3 regions of the Methylobacterium sp. Leaf113 genome follow, and region 1 is predicted to be linked to each of the others. Evidence: predicted binding sites of a transcription regulator. Region 1 holds the regulator's gene; each other region holds the start of a gene.

What was found. Region 1 encodes LexA, which represses DNA repair genes until DNA is damaged. Its sites were predicted from a motif close to TGTTCNNNNTGTGTTCNG; they were not measured.
Region 2: a site for LexA is predicted at 3,173-3,190, ahead of ASF60_RS07670 (DUF3072 domain-containing protein). Genes of this name have one in related genera too.
Region 3: a site for LexA is predicted at 3,269-3,286, ahead of ssb (single-stranded DNA-binding protein). Genes of this name have one in related genera too.

Annotation. Positions count from the first base shown of each region.
Region 1 covers NZ_LMNJ01000023.1:61,910-68,075, reverse strand. The annotation lists gene ASF60_RS14300 (ArsR/SmtB family transcription factor) at 1-33, opposite strand, end outside; gene arsH (arsenical resistance protein ArsH) at 84-827, shown strand; gene ASF60_RS14290 (metallophosphoesterase) at 865-1,419, opposite strand; partial or broken gene ASF60_RS14285 (ComEC/Rec2 family competence protein) at 2,104-3,534, shown strand; gene lexA (transcriptional repressor LexA) at 3,528-4,280, opposite strand; gene ASF60_RS14275 (calcium-binding protein) at 4,588-6,166, shown strand, end outside.
Region 2 covers NZ_LMNJ01000008.1:94,756-100,921, forward strand. The annotation lists gene ASF60_RS07650 (hypothetical protein) at 1-88, opposite strand, end outside; gene ASF60_RS07655 (ATP-binding protein) at 238-1,644, opposite strand; gene ASF60_RS07660 (response regulator) at 1,650-2,372, opposite strand; gene ASF60_RS07665 (MarR family winged helix-turn-helix transcriptional regulator) at 2,372-2,881, opposite strand; gene ASF60_RS07670 (DUF3072 domain-containing protein) at 3,204-3,449, shown strand; gene ASF60_RS07675 (Flp family type IVb pilin) at 3,681-3,905, shown strand; gene ASF60_RS07680 (DUF937 domain-containing protein) at 3,922-4,806, opposite strand; gene sfsA (DNA/RNA nuclease SfsA) at 4,989-5,711, shown strand; gene ASF60_RS07690 (FkbM family methyltransferase) at 5,742-6,166, opposite strand, start outside.
Region 3 covers NZ_LMNJ01000012.1:287,921-294,086, forward strand. The annotation lists gene gyrA (DNA gyrase subunit A) at 1-2,024, opposite strand, end outside; gene ssb (single-stranded DNA-binding protein) at 2,526-3,110, opposite strand; gene ASF60_RS10500 (NADP-dependent oxidoreductase) at 3,332-4,363, opposite strand; gene ASF60_RS10505 (DUF4174 domain-containing protein) at 4,720-5,115, shown strand; gene ASF60_RS10510 (hypothetical protein) at 5,248-5,739, opposite strand; gene ASF60_RS10515 (phosphodiester glycosidase family protein) at 5,982-6,166, shown strand, end outside.

The DNA.
Region 1 (6,166 bases):
TGCAAAGGCAGCCACGGCTTGCCGTTCGTCCATCATGATGTCAATATCTCAATCATCATTGAAACGTAGAGGAACGAAGCGTCTTGGACAAGCCCCAACAGCCTTTCGCCGATGGATTGCCCAACCTCAGCGAGGGGCACTTCGTGGTGCCGACGGCGACCGACCTGCAGGTGCAGGCACCGTTCACCCACTCCCCACGCTTCCTGATCCTGTACGGCTCGCTCCGGGAGCGTTCCTTCAGCCGCTTCCTCGCGTACGAGGCGGCACGCCTTCTAGAGGCGATGGGCGGCGAGGTGCGGATCTACGACGCGCACGGGCTGCCGTTGCCAGACGACGCCACGGCCGATCACCCGAAGGTCCAGGAACTCCGGAACCTCTCGATCTGGTCGGAGGGGCACGTCTGGGTCAGCCCCGAACGCCACGGCGCTATGACCGGGGTGATCAAGAGCCAGATCGACTGGCTCCCCCTGTCGGAAGGGTCGGTGCGCCCGACGCAGGGGCGGACCCTGGCCGTGATGCAGGTCTCCGGCGGCTCCCAGTCATTCAACGCGGTCAACGGCCTGCGCGTGCTTGGGCGCTGGATGCGGATGATCACCATCCCGAACCAATCCTCGGTGCCGATGGCCTACAAGGAGTTCGACGACGCCGGCCGGATGAAGCCGGGGCCGCTCTACGACCGGGTCGTCGACGTCTGCGAGGAGCTGGTGAGGTTCACGCTCCTGACCCGGGAGCGAGCCGACCATCTCGTCGACCGGTACTCCGAGCGCAAGGAGCGCGAGCCTGAGCGCCTGAAGGCCGTGGCGGTCGACATAGGGTTCGTCAAATGACCTTCGTGACCCGACCGGAGTGGGCACCGACCCATCGTCAGCATGGCGGGGCGATGGCAGGGGACGCCGCCATCCTCGCCATGATCCGGCCCAGCGTGACCGGCCGCCAATCCCAGCAATCGACGCCGACGTCGAGGCTCGTCCGGGTGGCCGGAATGCCGCCGTGGGAGTGCCCGTAGACGTGCAGGTCGCCGTGCCATGCATGGGGCCACGTCACGTGCGCATAGTGGCTTGCCCAAAGGGCGACGCGCTTCGGCATGCCCGGATCCTGGACGAAGATCCTCTGGACGTCGACGACGGGGCCGGCCCATTCGAGGCGGTCACCGAGGCCGTGGTCGTGGTTGCCCCTGCAGAGGTACTTTCTTCCCTTGAGGCGAGCGAAGATGCCGGCGGCATGGTCGAGACTGCACTTGTAGGCGAAATCGCCGAGGTGCCAGACGATGTCATCCGGGCGCACCACGGCGTTCCAGGCCGCGACGATTGCCTCGTCATGCTCCTCGATGGAGGAAAACGGGCGCCGGTTTGCGAACCTCGGGGAGAGAATACCCTTGTGTCCGACGTGGCCGTCCGCAGTGAAGAACGTTCTCGGCATGATCGCCTCCGGCGGTACGGAGGCACGGCACGCGACACGGCACTCCGTGATTAACGGTAAAGGTGCGGCGTCTCGGTTTTCATCGTCGGTTCTCCTCGATGAGCGATGGATCGCAGCTCGGTCGGCATCGGGCAAGCACGCGAATTTCGGCGTCCACAGGCGCGACGGCATCCGTGGGCGCAACGTTTTCGAGGTGTCAGCATGGGGGCCCTGGCCCGCTGGAATTCCGATGCGCGCGCTGGGGCTGAAGAGCATTCTCCGGCCAGGGAATGCGACTCCGACCCTGTAGCGATAGCGGGTAGCGCTACCTGCTATCGCTACCGGGTCGGAAGGAATCTGTTAACCATCGCCAGCGGGTAGGCATCTAACCCCATTGGCGCGACGGGAGGGCCTAGCTCGGGCACACCCTGCGCGACGGATGTCGTGGAGGCGGTAGGGCTCGTCCCCACCCGGTAGGGATTGCCGTAGCTGTTCCTGGATGTGGGATGGCACTCGGGAGACCCCGGGGGGCCTGCCCGCCGCTCCGATGCGGAGGGTTGGGCGACCGCCATGTCGCTTGCCCCTCGCAAGACGGTCGCATTGGCCTGTTCGCATGGGACGTGCCTGCCCGCCGGGCTTGCCATCGAGCTGGGTCCAGGCTTTTGGTCGCCCGCAGGCCTCATGGTTTGCCGGCCAACTCGCAACCATGTTGTGTCGATCTCCGGGCTCCACATGGTGCTGGCCGCCGGCGTGGTGTTCTGGCTGGTGCGGGCCGGGCTGGCGATCGTGCCGTTCACCGCCCTGCACTGGCCCATCAAGAAGATCGCCGCCGGCATCGCCATGGTGGGGGTCACCGCCTATTGCGTGTTCTCCGGGTGGGACATCGCGGCCGAACGCTCGCTGATCATGACCCTGGTGATGCTCGGCGCGATTCTGGTCGATCGGCCGGCCCTCAGCATGCGCAACCTCGCGCTCGCCGCGCTGATCGCCCTGGCGCGGGAACCGGACGGGCTCCTCGGCCCCAGCTTCCAGATGTCCTTCGGCGCCGTTGCCGGGCTCATCGCCTGCGCACCGCTGATCGCCGGACAGGGCGGCCGGCGCGAGGGCGCCGGTCCCGTCACCCGCGCCGTCGCGTTCCTGATCGCCGCGATCGTCGGAACGCTGGCCACGACCCTCGTGGCGCAGATCGCCACCGCGCCCTTCGCGACCTATCATTTCCAGACGGTGCAGCCCTTCGGCCTCGTCGGCAATGCGCTCACCCTCCCGCTGGTCTCCCTGGCGGTGATGCCCGCGGCGGTGCTCGGCATCCTCGCCTATCCGTTCGCCCTGGATCAGCCGGTGTGGTGGGCGATGGGTCTGGCGGTGCGCGGAATGCTGTCGATCTCGACCTGGATCGCGGGCTTCGGACACGCCGTCGTGGTGGTGCCGGCCTTCGGGGCGGGGGCGTTGGGGCTGCTGGCGGCCGGCCTCCTCCTGCTCACCCTTCCGGCTTCGTCCCTGCGTTGGCTCGGGTTGATCCCGGCAGCGATCGGCATCGCCTTCGCGGCGTCGCCCGATCCCTTCGACATCTACGTCGATCGGGAAGGCACCGGGGCGGCGATCCGGGATCGCAGCGGACACCTCGCCACTCTGGGGCGTCCGCCGGCCTTCGTGCTCGAACAATGGCTGAAAGCGGATGGCGATGCCCGGAAGGCCGGCGCCGTCCCGGCCTTTCCGGACGCCCGGTGCGATGGCCTCGGCTGTACCCTGACCCTGCCGGATGGGCGCAGGGTCGCCCTCGTCACCGACAAGCGCGCCTTCCCGGAGGATTGCGCCCGGGCCGATATCCTGATCAGCCGCCAATCGGCCCCGCCGGGCTGCGCCGCGGCGTTCGTCCTCGACCGGACCTTCCTGGCGGCACACGGCGCGGCGGCCTTGCGCCTCACGCGCGAGGGCGCCCGCGTCGTTACGACCCGGCGCCCGGGAGAAGCCGTTCCCTGGCGACCCGTGGCACCTGCCAACACGGACGCACCGGCGCGTGCCGCACCGGACATCGTGCCGGCAGCGCCGATCGGGCGAGCAAAGGACGCACCAGGTTCGCCCGGCGAAGGGCCGGGCGAAGGAATTGGCGAAGGGACCGGCGAAGAGCCTCAGTAACGACGCACGAGACTGACGAGGCGCCCCTGGATCTGCACCCGATCAGGGCCGAGCACGCGGGTCTCGTAAGCCGGATTGGCGGCCTCGAGAGCGATGGACGATCCCCGTCGGCGCAGGCGCTTGAGGGTCGCTTCCTCGTCATCGATCAGGGCCACGATGATGTCCCCGGTATTCGCCGTGTCCTGCTTGCGGATCACCACGAGATCGCCGTCGAGAATGCCGGCCTCGATCATCGAATCGCCGCGCACCTCCAGGGCATAGTGCTCGCCACCCGCGAGAAAGTCCGGCGACATCGTCACCGAATGGCTCTGCTCCTGGATGGCCGAGATCGGCGTACCGGCCGCGATCCGCCCCATCACCGGGATCGTTACGGCCCGGCCGCTCTCGTCGGTCGCCTGGGTGGTCGGCAGGCGTGAGATGGAGGCGCCGGCCGGCACGCCCTTGCCCTTGCCGCCCTCGACCACGCTCGGGGTGAAGCGACGGACTTCCGCCGCAGGCGCGGTCCGCGCCGAGGCGGATTGACCGCCGAGGCTCTCGGGCATCCGGATCACCTCGATGGCGCGGGCCCGGTTCGGCAGACGCCGCAGAAAGCCCCGCTCCTCCAAGGCCGTGATCAGGCGGTGGATGCCCGATTTCGACTTCAGATCGAGGGCGTCCTTCATTTCGTCGAAGGACGGGGGAACGCCGCTCTCGCGCATCCGAAGCTGGATGAACTGGAGCAAATCCAGTTGCTTACGCGTCAACATGCGGAACACTCTTCGTTGGAGACATTGGCTGCGGCGGACGACCACAGAAACAAACCACGAACACGTTAAACGTTCCGCAAGTGTTCTGCAAGAGTTCCTTAAAAAAGGCGACATTCGTGCGCGGTGGCGCGCGTCCGATCCCAATTCAGGGCCGGTCGGGTTGGTCCGGTCACCGGTCACCAGAGCACCCGGACGCAACTCTGGCAATATCCGGATCGGGCGGAAAGGCCGCCAGAGCGCAGACCTTGCCCCGCGATCGAGGGCGCTCAGGTTTCGTGCGCGTCGGGCAGGCATGAATCGGGAAGGCATGAACCGGGAAGGCATGAACCGGGAAGGCGCGAACCGGGAAGGCGCGAACCGGGAAGGCGCGAACCGGGAAGGCGCGAACCGGGAAGGCGCGAACCGGGAAGGCGCGAACCGGGAAGGCGCGCGTTTCTCGACTCTGTCGCACCCGGATCGGCCGTTCTCCGCATTCCGCAAAGGCACGGCGCGATGCGATGGACGGTTCGCGTTACGAAGCATCATACACTGCAAGCCTTGCCTCTCATCTCTCCTTAACCAAGAGAAAACCCCGTCGTTGTGTCCTTTACTGCCTATAGATAGAGATTACCCTTATAGAAAAACGCCAGAACAACGACAAGGCCAAGCAAAAATGTCGAAAATCATTGCGTATTGGGACAGTGAAAGTTCCCGCAATGCCGCTGGCGGCCAAGCAGACCTCATCCTGGCGACGGCGCAAGGCGCGGCGGATGGCTGGGCGAAACACATCCAGGGCGACGCCGTAATCGAGATCGCCATCGCGATGGGCAATTTCGCCGGCGGAAATGTCCTGGCCAATGCCGGTCCCAGCTATGCCTGGGACGGCCAGGGATGGACCTTCGCCCCGATCCTCGAAGCGCGCGAGGGTTGGGATGGCAATGGAGGCGAGGCGGACGGCAAGGTCACCCTGGGCCAGGACAAGCTCGGCGATCTCTTCTTCGATCCGCAGGGACAAGCCGGTGTCCCGTCCAACAAGATCGACGCGTTCGGGCTGTTCCAGCATGAGATCGCCCATGCCATCGGGTTCATCGATTTCCAGCCGGCCTGGTATGAAAACGGATCGATGGTGTATTACGACGAGAATACAACCACGGTCCTGGGTGGCCCTGCCAAGCTCGACGATGCGCGGGCGCATGTCTCGGGCGTCGAAGATCTGATGGACCCCTATTCGCCCTGGGGATGGCGCCCGCAGATCTCGGATCTCGATCTCGCTCTCCTTCAGGACAAGGGCCTTCCGATCGCAACGGATCGCAAGGACCAGATCTGGCTCGGCAGCAAATCCGACACCTTCTCGGCCTTCGGCGGCGACGATTACGTCGAGGGCGGACGGGGCGACGATCACATCGACGGTGGGGCCGGCAAGGATTGGCTCTATGGCGGCGTCGGCAACGACACCCTTCTCGGGGGTGCGGGCGCCGACGGGCTCGATGGCGGCGAGGGCGATGACCTGCTCGAGGGCGGCACCGGCGCCGATCGCCTCTATGCCGGTCTCGGCGACGACAACCTGCGTGGCGACGCGGGGGATGACGTCCTGGAAGGTGGCGACGGCACCGACATCCTGAACGGTGGCGCCGGCGCCGATCTCATCATGGGCGGTCGCGGCGGCGACCGGGTTGCCGGCGGAGCCGGGGATGACACCTTCGTCATCACCTTCGGCGATCTGGAGACGAAGGGCATTCGCGACCTGATCGTCGATTTCCAGGGCGCGGGGCAATCGGGCGGCGATGTGATCCAGTTCAGCGGGTTCGCCGTCGCCTCGACCCTGGACCTCATCGGAACGTCCGGCAACGCGCGCGTCTACGAGGTTCACGACGCCGCGGGCGGGTCCCAGGGGCAGCTTCAGGTCA
Region 2 (6,166 bases), on a different contig from region 1:
CGATGCCCGCATCCGTATACAGCACGGCGCCGATGGCGGTGATCGGCAGGAGCAGGAGAATCAGGAGGGGGGTCAGCGGGTTGTTCATGCGGGTCTCTCAACCTCTGTCGGACCCGGTTCACCGGACCGTGTGGCGTTCACTGCCTTCCCCATAGCATCGCGGGGCGGTGCGCGCCAAGATCGTCTGGCCAAGCTCCTGCGGGACCGAGACGCTACGGCACGAACGAAGAAGCCCGGTCAGGCGGGAATTCGCACGGTCGCCCGCAGACCGCCGAGCGGACTGTCGTGCAGGGCGACGTCTCCGCCGTGGGCGCGGGCGATGTCGCGGGCGATGGAGAGGCCGAGCCCGGACCCGCCGGCATCCTGCCGCGCGTCGTCGAGGCGCACGAAGGGCTTGAACACCTCCTCCCGCTGATCGGCGGGAATGCCCGGTCCGTCATCGTCGATGGAGACCAGAAAGGCGCGGTGCTCGCGCCGGCCCGTGATCAGCACGGTGTCGCCGTAGCGGGCTGCGTTGGCGGCGAGGTTGAACAGGCAGCGCCGCATCGCGTCCGGCCGAAGCGTCACGTGGAAGGACGTCACGTCCGGGTGATCGTCCATCTCCACCGCGTCCACATGGGCGCCGAGGCGCTCCACATCGGTGCGCAGGTCCTCCAGCAGGGCGCGCATGTCGGTCGGCACCGCCGCCTCGCCCGAATCGCCGCGCGCGAAGGCGAGATAAGCCTCCAGCATCCGGCTCATCTCGTCGACGTCGCGCTGCAGGTCCTCGACCTCCGGGGTCTGCTCGACCAGCGCGAGGGAAAGCTTGAAGCGCGTGATGATGGTGCGCAGGTCGTGGCTGACCCCGTTGAGCATGGTCGTGCGCTGCTCCATCGCCCGCTCGATGCGTCGCTTCATCTCGATGAAGGCATGGCCCGCCTGACGGACCTCGCGGGCGCCGCGCGGCCGGAACTCGATCTCACGCCCCTTGCCGAAGCTCTCGGCCACGGCGGCGAGACGCAGGATCGGCTTGATCTGGTTGCGCAGAAACAGGATGGCGACGCCGAGCAGCACCAGCGACGATCCGCTCATCCACAGCAGGAAGATGTGCGAATTCGAGGCATAGGCCATGCTGCGCCGGGCGGTGACGCGCATCACCCCGTCGGGGATCGCCACCCGGATCTCGATGAGGCTGGAGCGGCCCACCGTATCGATCCAGTAGGGCCGGCGGATCTGGCGCCGGATCTCGTCGGAGAGGGCTTCGTCGAGGATCGAGAAGAACGGGCGCGGCCCCGCCGGCGGGAGCTTGGCCCCTTTCAGGATGTCGACGTCGAGGTTGAGCCGGTCGTTGGCGATCCGGGTCAGGGTCTCGGAATCCTTGTCCTGCGGATAGCTCTCGTAGATGTCGATCAGCGCGGCGACGTCGGCCGTGACGGCGGCGGAGAGACGCCGCGTCACGAGCTGCCAGTGCCGCTCCATGAAGGTGTAGGCGATCACCGATTGGAGCAGCACCACGGGCGCGATGATGATGATCAGGGAGCGGGCATAGAGCCCCTTGGGCAGCACGTCGCCGATGGCGCGGCTGAGCAGCCGCCACAGGCGGGCCGGGCGGGGCAGGGCGGCGAGACGGGTCGCGGTGCGCTGCAGGAGGCCGGAGGCGGCCATGCGGATCAGTCGATTGCGAGGCGGTAACCGACGCCCCGCACCGTCTGCAGGAACAAGGGATTGGTCGGATCGACCTCGGTCTTCCGGCGCAGACGGTTGATCTGCACATCGATGCTGCGTTCGGCGGCGAGGCCCCCGCTCCCGGCCAGCGCCTCACGCTCCACGTTGGCCCCACCGGCCTGCGCCAGGATGGTCAGGATTTCCCGCTCCCGCTCGGTGATGCGGATGGTCTCGTCCTCGCGGCGCAGCTCGCCCCGGTCGATGCGATAGGAGAACGGGCCGAAGGTCACGGTGTCGTGCCCCCGGGCCCGGCCGCCATCGTCGCTGCGCCGCTTGATGATGTTGGACAGGCGCAGGATCAGTTCGCGCGGCTCGAAAGGCTTGGGCAGATAGTCGTCGGCACCGATCTCGAGACCCATCACCCGGTCGTTGGGGTTCGAGCGGGCGGTCAGCATCAGGATGGGGACGCGCGAGGTCTGGCGCACTTCGCGGGCATAGTCGAAGCCGCTCTCACCCGGCATCATCACGTCGAGCACCAGGGCGTCGAAGACGAAGCACTGTGCCTTGATCCGGGCCTCCGGGACGTTGCCGGCGGACGTCACCCGAAATCCCTGTTCGTAGAGGAAACGGGACAGCAGCTCGCGCACGCGGCGGTCGTCGTCGACCACCAGGATGTGCGGCGCATGGTCGGGCAGTTCGCTGCCCAGGCGCGGGCTGGGCGCGGCCATCAGGCGGCGCTCCGGGTCCGGCGCGCCATGAGGCGCCGGACGGCCGCGCGCGCGTCGGGTTCGATCATGCCGAACAGGAAGCTTTCGGCCGAGAGCGGCCGCTCGCCGCCATGCTCGGAATCCGTCAGCGCCCGTGCCACCCGGCGGCTCTGCAGCCGGATGAGATCGCCCGCGAGGTCGGCACCGGCGGCGGTGCAGAACAGAAGGCGCTGGCGGCGATCGTTCGTGCCGGTCTTCTGCGCGATGTAGCCCTGCTCGATCAAATCCTTCAGCACCCGATTGAGGCTCTGCTTGGTGATGCGCAGGATATCCAGAAGTTCGGCGATCGTAAGACCCGGATAGCGATCGACGAAATGCAGCACGCGATGGTGCGCCCGCCCGAAGCCATACTGCGCCAGGATGCGGTCGGGATCACCGACGAAATCCCGGTAGGCGAAGAACAGGAGCTCGATCAGATCGTCGCCGGAGCCTGGGGTCGGCAGCGGCGCATCGGGATCGGCGTCTCGCATCACGGGGGCACTCACGTCGGGGGCGACCTCGATTTATGTCAGTGATGTTGACATGTTCCAGGCCCCCGATGGCCCGTCAAGCCTCCTGGTCGGGAACAACACCGGCTGGATCCGTCAGGCGGTTCCGGCCGGCATCCCCCGTTGGCCGAACCAGCCTCGGCCGGACAGCACCGCATCAGCGTGTGGAACCCTGTACGGAGACCTGGAGCAATTGCCTGGGACACTTGACCACGGGACACGGCGATCCGCAGCGCGAGACCGTCGGAACACGCATGCGATCGCCGCGTTCACAAGAACATTTCGTGAACTAAGGAAACACACCATGGCCAAGACCCAGCATGCCGAGTCGGACACCAACCCGAAGACCGACCCGAAGGACACCTCCAATCAGATTAAGGATCCGAGCCAGTGGACCACCGGCGGCGAGCCGATGACCGGCGCGCAGGCCTCCTATCTCAAGACCCTGTCGGAGGAGGCGAAGTCGCCGGACTCGTTCGATCCGGACCTCGACAAGGCCGAAGCCTCGCAGCGGATCGATGCGCTGCGGAAGGAATCCGGCAAGGCCTGACGGGCGCCGACCCGAGCCTCCCCAGGACGGACCGGGCCGTCGCGGGCATCGCCCCGACGACCCGGTGCCAGCCGAAGACCCGGTGCCAGCCGAAGATTTCGCCACCGGCAAAATCCTTCCGAAAGGATTTTTCTGAATTTACCTCCGGGCTCGCCCATCAGCTTAAGGCCTCCGCAAGAAAGACCCTTTACCGATCGGCCGGCTAGGCCAGACGAAAGACACGATGCGACCATGACCGATCTGGTATCCAAACGATCCAGCCTGCGGTCACGGACTGCCAATTCCGCCCTCTTCGGACGATTCCTCAAGAACACGACTGGTTCGACGGCGATCGAGTACGGCCTGATCATGGGCCTGGTCTTCCTCGCGATCGTGACGGCGATCCATTACATGGCCGACCAGACCGCTGCGATGTACACCTATATCGGCAGCAAGCTCGTGAGCTCGTCGTCCTGATCCCGCCGACCGGCCCTCAGCGCCGGCCCGTACCCCCTTTTGGCGTGGGTCTGGAGGAATCTCCGGAAACGGCGTTATCACGAGGCGACGAATTATCGGCGGCTTTCTTCGGCGCCTGCCAGAACGTGTCGAACAGGCGTTGCATCGCCCGCGCGTTTTCCTGCTGCACCTCCAGGCCGGTCTGAAACATCTGCTGCATCAGATCGAAGCCTGCATCTGCGCCAGCCTTGCTCTCTGCGTTGGCTTTGCCCTCTGCGTTGGCCGGGGCCTTCGTGGAGGTTTGGGCCGAAGTGGCCCCCGAAACCGCCGCCTGCGGGAGGCGGGGCGGGGTTGGACGCGGCCGCGTCTGCGGCGCAGGCGTCGGACCCGGACCATGGCCCGTCAGAAAGGCCTGCATCATGTCCGACCAGGCATTGGGCGAAAATCCGAACGGATCGGGCATCGCACGGGGCGCCGGCGCGGGCTGCGGCGCCTGATTGATCATCACGTGGACGATGCCCGCCACCACCATGCCGGCCATGACGGGTAGCATCTGCTTCAGGGCCGGCATCGCCACTCCGCTCACGGTCGCCGCCTGCTGAAGCACCGCTTGGCTGAGATGGGGCGACCCGAAGAGCTGCTTGACCAGCATGTCCATCTGCGACGGCGGCGGCGGCGCGGCAGGGCCGACGAGGTTGAACATCTGGGCGAAGCCCATCGGGTCCTGGGCCGCATTGCGCTGCAACCCCATGGTCAGGGCCGGCAGAAGGGCCTGCATGGCGCGCAGACCCTGTTCCTGAGACAGTCCGAATTGGGGCCCGAAGCTCTGCAGGCCGCCCCCCGGAAACCCGAACCCTGGAATCGCCGAGCCCTGAGTCTGGGCGCCCGCCTGCGCCTGGAGAATGTCGAACAGGTTGAACATGGCGGCCTCGCGGACGAACACAGACGATCCCGGGCGACGATCCGGGAATGTCCCATGGAGCGGGACTCTCCGATGGAGTCTGTCGCATCCGGCCAGCACTGACCAGCCCGGACGCCTCATCGCTGCCCGATTCCGGGGCGACGGGGGCGGACATCAACCTGTTTGTGACCCCGGATCCGCCGATGCGCTTCGCCGCGCCCCTGATCGAGGCGCGCCTCGTGCGTCGCTACAAGCGTTTTCTGGCCGACATGGCGCTGGCGGACGGGCGCATCGTCACGGCCCATTGCGCCAATCCGGGAGCGATGCTGGGCCTCATGGCGCCGGGCGCGCGGGTCCTGCTCTCCGAGGCCCGCAGCCCGACACGCAAGCTCGCCTTCTCGTGGGAGCTGGTGGAGGCGGACCTGCCGGGCGGGCCGCAATGGGTCGGCATCAACACGATGCGGCCGAACGCCCTGGTGGCGGAGGCGTTCGCTGACGGGACCCTGCCGCCGCTCGCCGGCTACACGGCGCTGCGCCCGGAAGTCCGCTACGGTCGCGCGAGCCGGGTCGACTTCCTGGCCACCGGGGAGAGCCCCACCGGCGCTCCTGTTCCGCCCTGCCACGTGGAGGTGAAGAACTGCCACCTCATGCGGGTGCCGGGCCTGGCGGAGTTTCCGGATTGCGTCGCGGCCCGGAGCGCCCGACACATGGCCGAGCTGGCCGCCGTGGTGGAGGCCGGAGGCCGGGCCATGGTCATCATCGTGGTGCAGATGTGGGCCGAGCGTTTCGACACCGCCCGCGACCTCGATCCGGCCTTCGACCGCGCCTTCCAGGCCGCCCGTGCGGCGGGTGTCGCCGTCCATGCCCATCGCTGCCGGATCGACCCCGCCGGCATCACCGTGGCCGATGCCATCCCGATTCTGTAGCGCGGCGCATCCGGGCGAAAGGCCCTCCCGTCAGGGCGTGCGCTCGAAGATGAGGTTCAGGCGGGTCTGGGCGATCCGGCGGTAGCCGTGCTGTTCCAGTAGGGCGGGCAGGTCGATCTGCCACTGGTCGATGCCGTTCTCGACGATGAGCAGTCCAGGATGGAGCGAGGCCGGGGCGGCGCGCAGGAACGGCTCGAGGATCAGATCCTCAGCCCCCTCGACGTCGAGCTTCATGGCATCGATGCGCTCGATGCCCTCGCCGCGGGCGAGGTCCAGCAGGGGCAGAGCCGGGACGCGGATCTGAGCGCCCTCGTTGGTGCCGACGATCTTCAGGCTCGATTCGCCTCGGTTGCGCGGATCCACGAACAGGGTCAACTCGCCGGCCTTGTCGGCGACGGCGCAGGCCACGGCCTTGACCGTTCCGAACGGGTTCTGACCGATGTTGTAGGTCAGGC
Region 3 (6,166 bases), on a different contig from region 1:
AGCAGCACGTTCTGGTCGGCGCGGCAGATCTCCACGTGGACGATGTGGTCACCCTCATCGAGCTTCATGGCGATCTTGCCGGCGCGGTTCACCTGCACGAAGTCCGAGAGCTTGTTGCGTCGGACCCCGCCGCTGGCGGTGGCGAACATGACGTCCAGGGTCTCCCAGGAGGCCTCGTCCTCCGGCAGCGGCATGATGGTGGTGATGCGCTCGGTGCCGGCATCCATGGACAGGATGTTGACCAGCGCCTTGCCGCGCGCGTTCGGCGCCGCCATCGGCAGGCGCCAGACCTTCTCCTTGTAGACCTGGCCCTGGTTCGAGAAGAACAGCACCGGCGTGTGGGTGTTGGCCACGAACAGGCGGGTGACGAAATCCTCGTCGCGGGTCGCCATGCCGGAGCGGCCCTTGCCGCCGCGGCGCTGGGAGCGGTAGGTCGAGAGCGGCACGCGCTTGACGTAGCCCGCGTGGGACACGGTGACGACCATGTCCTCGCGTTGGATCAGGTCCTCGTCCTCGACGTTGGCGTCCCAGTCCAGGATCATGGTCCGGCGCGGGGTGGCGTAGGCCTCGCGGACCTCGGCGAACTCGTCCTTGACGATACCCATGATGCGCAGGCGCGAGCGCAGGATGTCGAGATAGTCGGCGATCTCGTCGGCGAGCTTCTTCAACTCGTCGCCGATCTCGTCGCGCCCGAGGGCGGTCAGGCGCTGCAGGCGCAGGTCGAGGATGGCGCGGGCCTGGACCTCGGACAGGCGATAGGTGCCGTCATCCGACACCCGGTGGCGCGGATCGTCCACGAGGGCGATCAGCGGCGCGATGTCGTGGGCCGGCCAGTCGCGCGCCATCAGCGCGTCGCGGGCGCTGTTGGGGTCGGGCGAGGTCCGGATCAGGCGGATCACCTCGTCGATGTTGGCGACCGCGATGGCGAGGCCGCACAACACGTGGGCGCGCTCGCGCGCCTTGTTGAGGAGGAACTTGGTCCGGCGGGACACCACCTCTTCGCGGAAATCGATGAAGGCCTGGAGCAGGTCCTTCAGGTTCATCAGCTCGGGGCGGCCGCCGTTCAGCGCCACCATGTTGCAGCCGAAGGACGATTGCAGCGGGGTGAAGCGGTAGAGCTGGTTGAGCACCACGTCCGCCATGGCGTCGCGCTTGATCTCGACCACGATGCGCATGCCGTCGCGGTCGGATTCGTCGCGCAGGTCGGAGATGCCCTCGATGCGCTTCTCCTTCACCAGCTCGGCGATCTTCTCCATCAGAGTCGCCTTGTTCACCTGATACGGGATCTCGGTGAAGATCAGCGCCTCGCGCTCCTTGCGCAGCTCCTCCACGTGGGACTTGGCCCGCATGATGACCGAGCCGCGCCCCGTGGCGTAGGCCTGGCGCGTGCCGGCCCGTCCCAGGATCGAACCGCCGGTGGGGAAATCGGGGCCGGGCACGATCTCGGTGAGCTGCTCGATCGACAGGCCGGGTTCGTCGATGAGGGCGACGCAGGCGTCGATCAGCTCGCCGAGATTGTGCGGCGGGATGTTGGTGGCCATGCCCACCGCGATGCCGCCGGCGCCGTTGACCAGCAGGTTGGGGAAGCGGGCCGGCAGGACGGTCGGCTCCTCGCGCGACTCGTCGTAGTTCGGCTGGAAGTCGACGGTGTTCTTGTCGATATCCGCCAGCAGCGCGTTGGCGGGCTTGGCGAGACGCGACTCGGTGTAGCGCATGGCCGCCGCCGGATCGCCGTCGACGGAGCCGAAATTGCCCTGCCCGTCGATGAGCATCAGGCGCATCGAGAAGTCCTGGGCCATGCGGACCAAGGCGTCGTAGATCGATTGGTCGCCGTGCGGGTGGTAGAGACCGATCACGTCGCCGACGATGCGGGCCGACTTGACGTATTTGCGCTCGGGCAGGTGCCCGCTCTCGTAGGCCGCGTAGAGGATGCGCCGGTGCACCGGCTTGAGGCCGTCGCGCGCATCCGGCAGCGCCCGGCTCACGATCACGCTCATGGCGTAATCGAGGTAGGAGCGCTTCATCTCGTCGGTGATGGAGACGGGCTTGATATCGGAGGCGGGCGGCGGCGTGCCGGCGCCCGGAAGTTCGTTGTCTGCCAAGGTCTTCGGTCTCTGCTGATACGAAGGCCCGGAGCGTCGGCGGCGCCGGTCAGGCGCGCCCGCTCACGGGATGTGTGTGCGCATCACCGGCGATCGGGCCGGGCCACGCATGGTCCTGCCCAAAGCCATAGCGCATTTCGATGGCGCAGGCCACCAAATCAGCCTTAACCCTCTGGCAACCAACGGTTTGCGCAGGCGTCGCCCAGGACGCTTTCGTGCGGGGGTGGCGAGCGACGGCCGTCCACCGAACGCGAACGGGCGCGACACCCCCGGTGCCGCGCCCGTCAGCCGCCGCGAGGGCTCGGCTGATCCGTGAGGGACGATCTTCGGTACGGCGCGTGGCCTTGAAGACCTTGGCCCGGGAGTCTTCCGTTCTCGTGTGTCTGGTCGGGATCACCGGTTTCCCCTGATCCCTGACAAACTCTAGAACGGGATATCGTCGTCGAGGTCGAAGTTCGGCTTGGAGCCGCCGCTGCCCCCACCCGATGCGGGCCGGCGATCGCCGCCGCCACCGGACGAGCGGCCGCCGCCGGCACCGCCACCACCGCCGTAATCCCCGCCCCGGTCGCCGCCGCGTCCGCCACCGCCGCCGAAATCGCCGCCGCGGCTGATCTGGCCGCCGCCCTCTTCGTCCATGCCCATCTCGCCGCCGCCGCTGCGCCCGTCGAGGAGCGTCAGCTCACCGCGGAAACGCTGCAGCACCACCTCGGTGGTGTACTTCTCCGCGCCGGATTGGTCGGCCCATTTGCGGGTCTGGAGCTGGCCCTCGATATAGACCTTCGAGCCCTTGCGCAGGTACTGCTCCGCCACGCGGGCGAGGTTCTCGTTGTAGATCACCACCGAGTGCCATTCGGTCTTCTCCTTGCGCTCACCCGACATCTTGTCCTTCCAGGACTCGGATGTGGCGATGCGCAGGTTCACCACCGGATCGCCGGAGGCGAGGCGCCGCGTCTCGGGATCGCGCCCGAGATTGCCCACCAGGATCACCTTATTCACGCTGCCGGCCATGCCGCTCTCTCCTACCGATCGATCTCACGATGCGCCGCAGCTCCGGGACCCGTCCTCCCGGCGGCCGCGATGTCGCCTTTCATGAGCTTCCGAACGGCTCCGGGCAATCGCGGCCAGCGAACTGTCCCCGTGACTCTCACGGGATTCGCGCAGGTTCACGTTCTATATTTGTTCTCATCGCTTGGCAAGGCGCATCGCGGGGATGCGCCTTGCCCTCGGCCTCACCCGAGGCGCACGAGGAGCTTGCCGAAGTTGCGCCCCTTCAGCAGGCCCGCGAAGGCATCGGGGGCGTTCTCCAGGCCGTCGACGATGTCCTCACGGTGGACGATCAGCCCGTCGCGGAGCCAGCCGCCGACCTCGGCGAGGAAGTCCCGCTCCTGGGCGGCGAAATCCCAGACGATGAAGCCCTGGACGTGCAGGCGCTTCGACAGGATCGCCCGCATCAGCAGCGGGATCCGGTCCGGCCCGGGCGGCAGTTCGGTGGCGCTGTAGCCGGAGACGAGACCGCAGACCGGGATACGCGCGAAGGTGTTGAGGAGCGGCAGGACCGCATCGAACACCGCCCCGCCGACATTCTCGAAATAGACGTCGATGCCGTCCGGGCAGGCGGCCGCCAGGGCGTCGGGGAAATCCTCGGCCCGGTGATCGAGGGCGACGTCGAAACCGAGGGTCTCGCGCAGATAGGCGCATTTCTCGGGGCCGCCCGCGATGCCCACCGCCCGCGCGCCCTTGCGCTTGGCGATCTGCCCGACGAGGGAGCCGACCGGTCCAGCGGCGGCGGCCACCACCACGGTCTCGCCGGCCTTGGGCTGTCCGATGTTGAGGAGGCCCGTATAGGCGGTCATGCCGGGCATCCCGAGGACCCCGAGGGCGGTGGTCACGGGGGCCGCTTCGGGATCGAGCTTGCGCAGGCCCTCACCCGCCGCGGTATAGGAATCCTGCCAGCCGCCGAACCCCACCACCCATTCGCCGACGCGGTAATCGGGATGGTTCGAGGCCGCGACCTCAGCCACGGTGGCCCCCACCATGGTGTCGCCGATCGCGACGGGCTCGGCATAGGATTTCGCCGCGCTCATGCGGCCGCGCATGTAGGGATCGAGGGAGAGATAGCGGTTGGCGAGCAGCACCTCGCCGGCCTGCGGGGTCGGCATCCGCGCCTCTTCCAGGCGGAAGTGCGACGCGTTCGGTTCGCCGTGCGGGCGGGCGGCGAGGACGATGCGGCGATTGAGGGTGGTCGCAGGAACGGCGGTCATGGCGTCTCCGGGGATTTTCACGCCTGCGCGATGGCGGGCGAATCGACGAACGGGTGAGTGGGCCAGAAGGTGGGCACGGCCGGCCCCGCATGCGGTCAACAACGCGGATGGCAGACATGGCGGAAGAGCCGGCAACGCGGAAAAACGGGCAACGCGGAAAATGGGCAACGCGAAAGAACAGAAAACGTCGATGAATGCGCAACGCGGTTCCATGAACGAGAACGGGGGCCGGATTGCGAAAATGGATGCAGCGGGGCGAAGACAACGCGTCGAATCGACTGCACGAACCGGGCGCCGGGTTCCGCGCGGGGCGGTTGTGCGTTGTCCGATCGGAACGCTCAGGCGGGAGGACGCGGATGCGGCTGGGGTTGATGATCGGTGCGACGCTGCTGGGGATCGGCGCGGCGGAGGCCGCAGAGGATGCGCTGGCCCGGTATCGCGGGGTCTCGCGGGTTCTGGTGCTCTCGGCGCCCGACGCCGCCGATCCGAACCTCGCCGCGCAGCGCGCCATTCTGGCGAAGGCCGCGCCGGGTGTGAGGGAGCGGGACCTGGTAACCCTGGAGGCCATCGGCGACACCCCGGAGGCCCATCGGCTGCGCGGCGCACTCGGTTTGCCGGGCGGCACGTTCCGGGTCGTCCTGGTCGGTAAGGACGGCGGGGCGAAACGGACCGACTCATCTCCGCTGGCGGCCGGTGCGCTGTTCGACACCATCGACGCGATGCCCATGCGCCGCGACGAGCGGCGTCGCTGAGGTCAAGCGCCGCGACGAGCGGCGTCGTTAAGATGGAGCGCCGCGACGAGCGGCGTCGCTGATCGGCCGGAAATCCGTCGCCCAACGAAAAAGGGCCGCACGCGGCGGCCCTTTCCGTGTCGCCGGAACGGCTCAGTAGCAGCGCTCGACCAGCACCCGGCGATAGCCGTAAGGCGTCCAGCGCACGCGCGGGACAGTGTAGCAGCCGCCGCCGTAGCCGTAATCGTAGGCCCCGTAGCCGACGGGGGCGTAGCCGTAGCCGTAGCCCGGGCCGTAGCCACCGTAGAGACCGCCGGCGGCGAGGCCGAGGCCGACGCCGAGACCCAGGCCGCCGAGACCGTAGCCGAAACCGCGTCCATAGCCACGGCCATAATAGCCGCCGCGATAACCCCCGAAGCCGCCGCGGTAGCCGCCGAATCCGGCATGGCGATAGCCCCCGAAGCCGCCGCGATAGCCGCCGAAGCCACCCCGGAAGCCGCCGCCGCCAAAGCCGCCCCGGAACCCACCGCCGCCGAATCCGCCGCCGTGGAAACCACCACCATGGAAGCCGCGGGCCTCGACCGTGGCCGGGATCATCGCGAGGGCGCCGATCATGGCCGCAGAGGCCAGAACCACTCGTTTCATCGCAGGATACTCCGAGAGAATCGAAAACAGTCCCCTTATGACTGAGAACGCCGTGGCACCGGAAACGGTTCAGGTGCGTTGCATCTCTCCCGCTTTCGTGAAACCCACCCCGCCCGTCGCCCGCGTGCGGGCGCACTTGACCCATTGCCCGCGTGCGGGCGCTCTTGAAATCAGCGTCGGTTTCGGGCGAGGAAGCGGGCCACCGCCGCGATCCCTCGGCGCGCGGTCGTCGGACATGCGGGATGATGATGGTTCAGGGTGTCGCGCGGGCTCGCCTTGGGACGAGCCGTTCTCCGGGTCAGGTCCGGACCCTGATCCGCGCCGCCTGCCTCGGCCTCGCGCTGACCGGCACGGCATTCGCCGCTCCGGCCTCCCCTCCCAAAGCGGCGTCGGTCCCTGCACCGGTCCCTGCCCCGGTGTCCTCCGC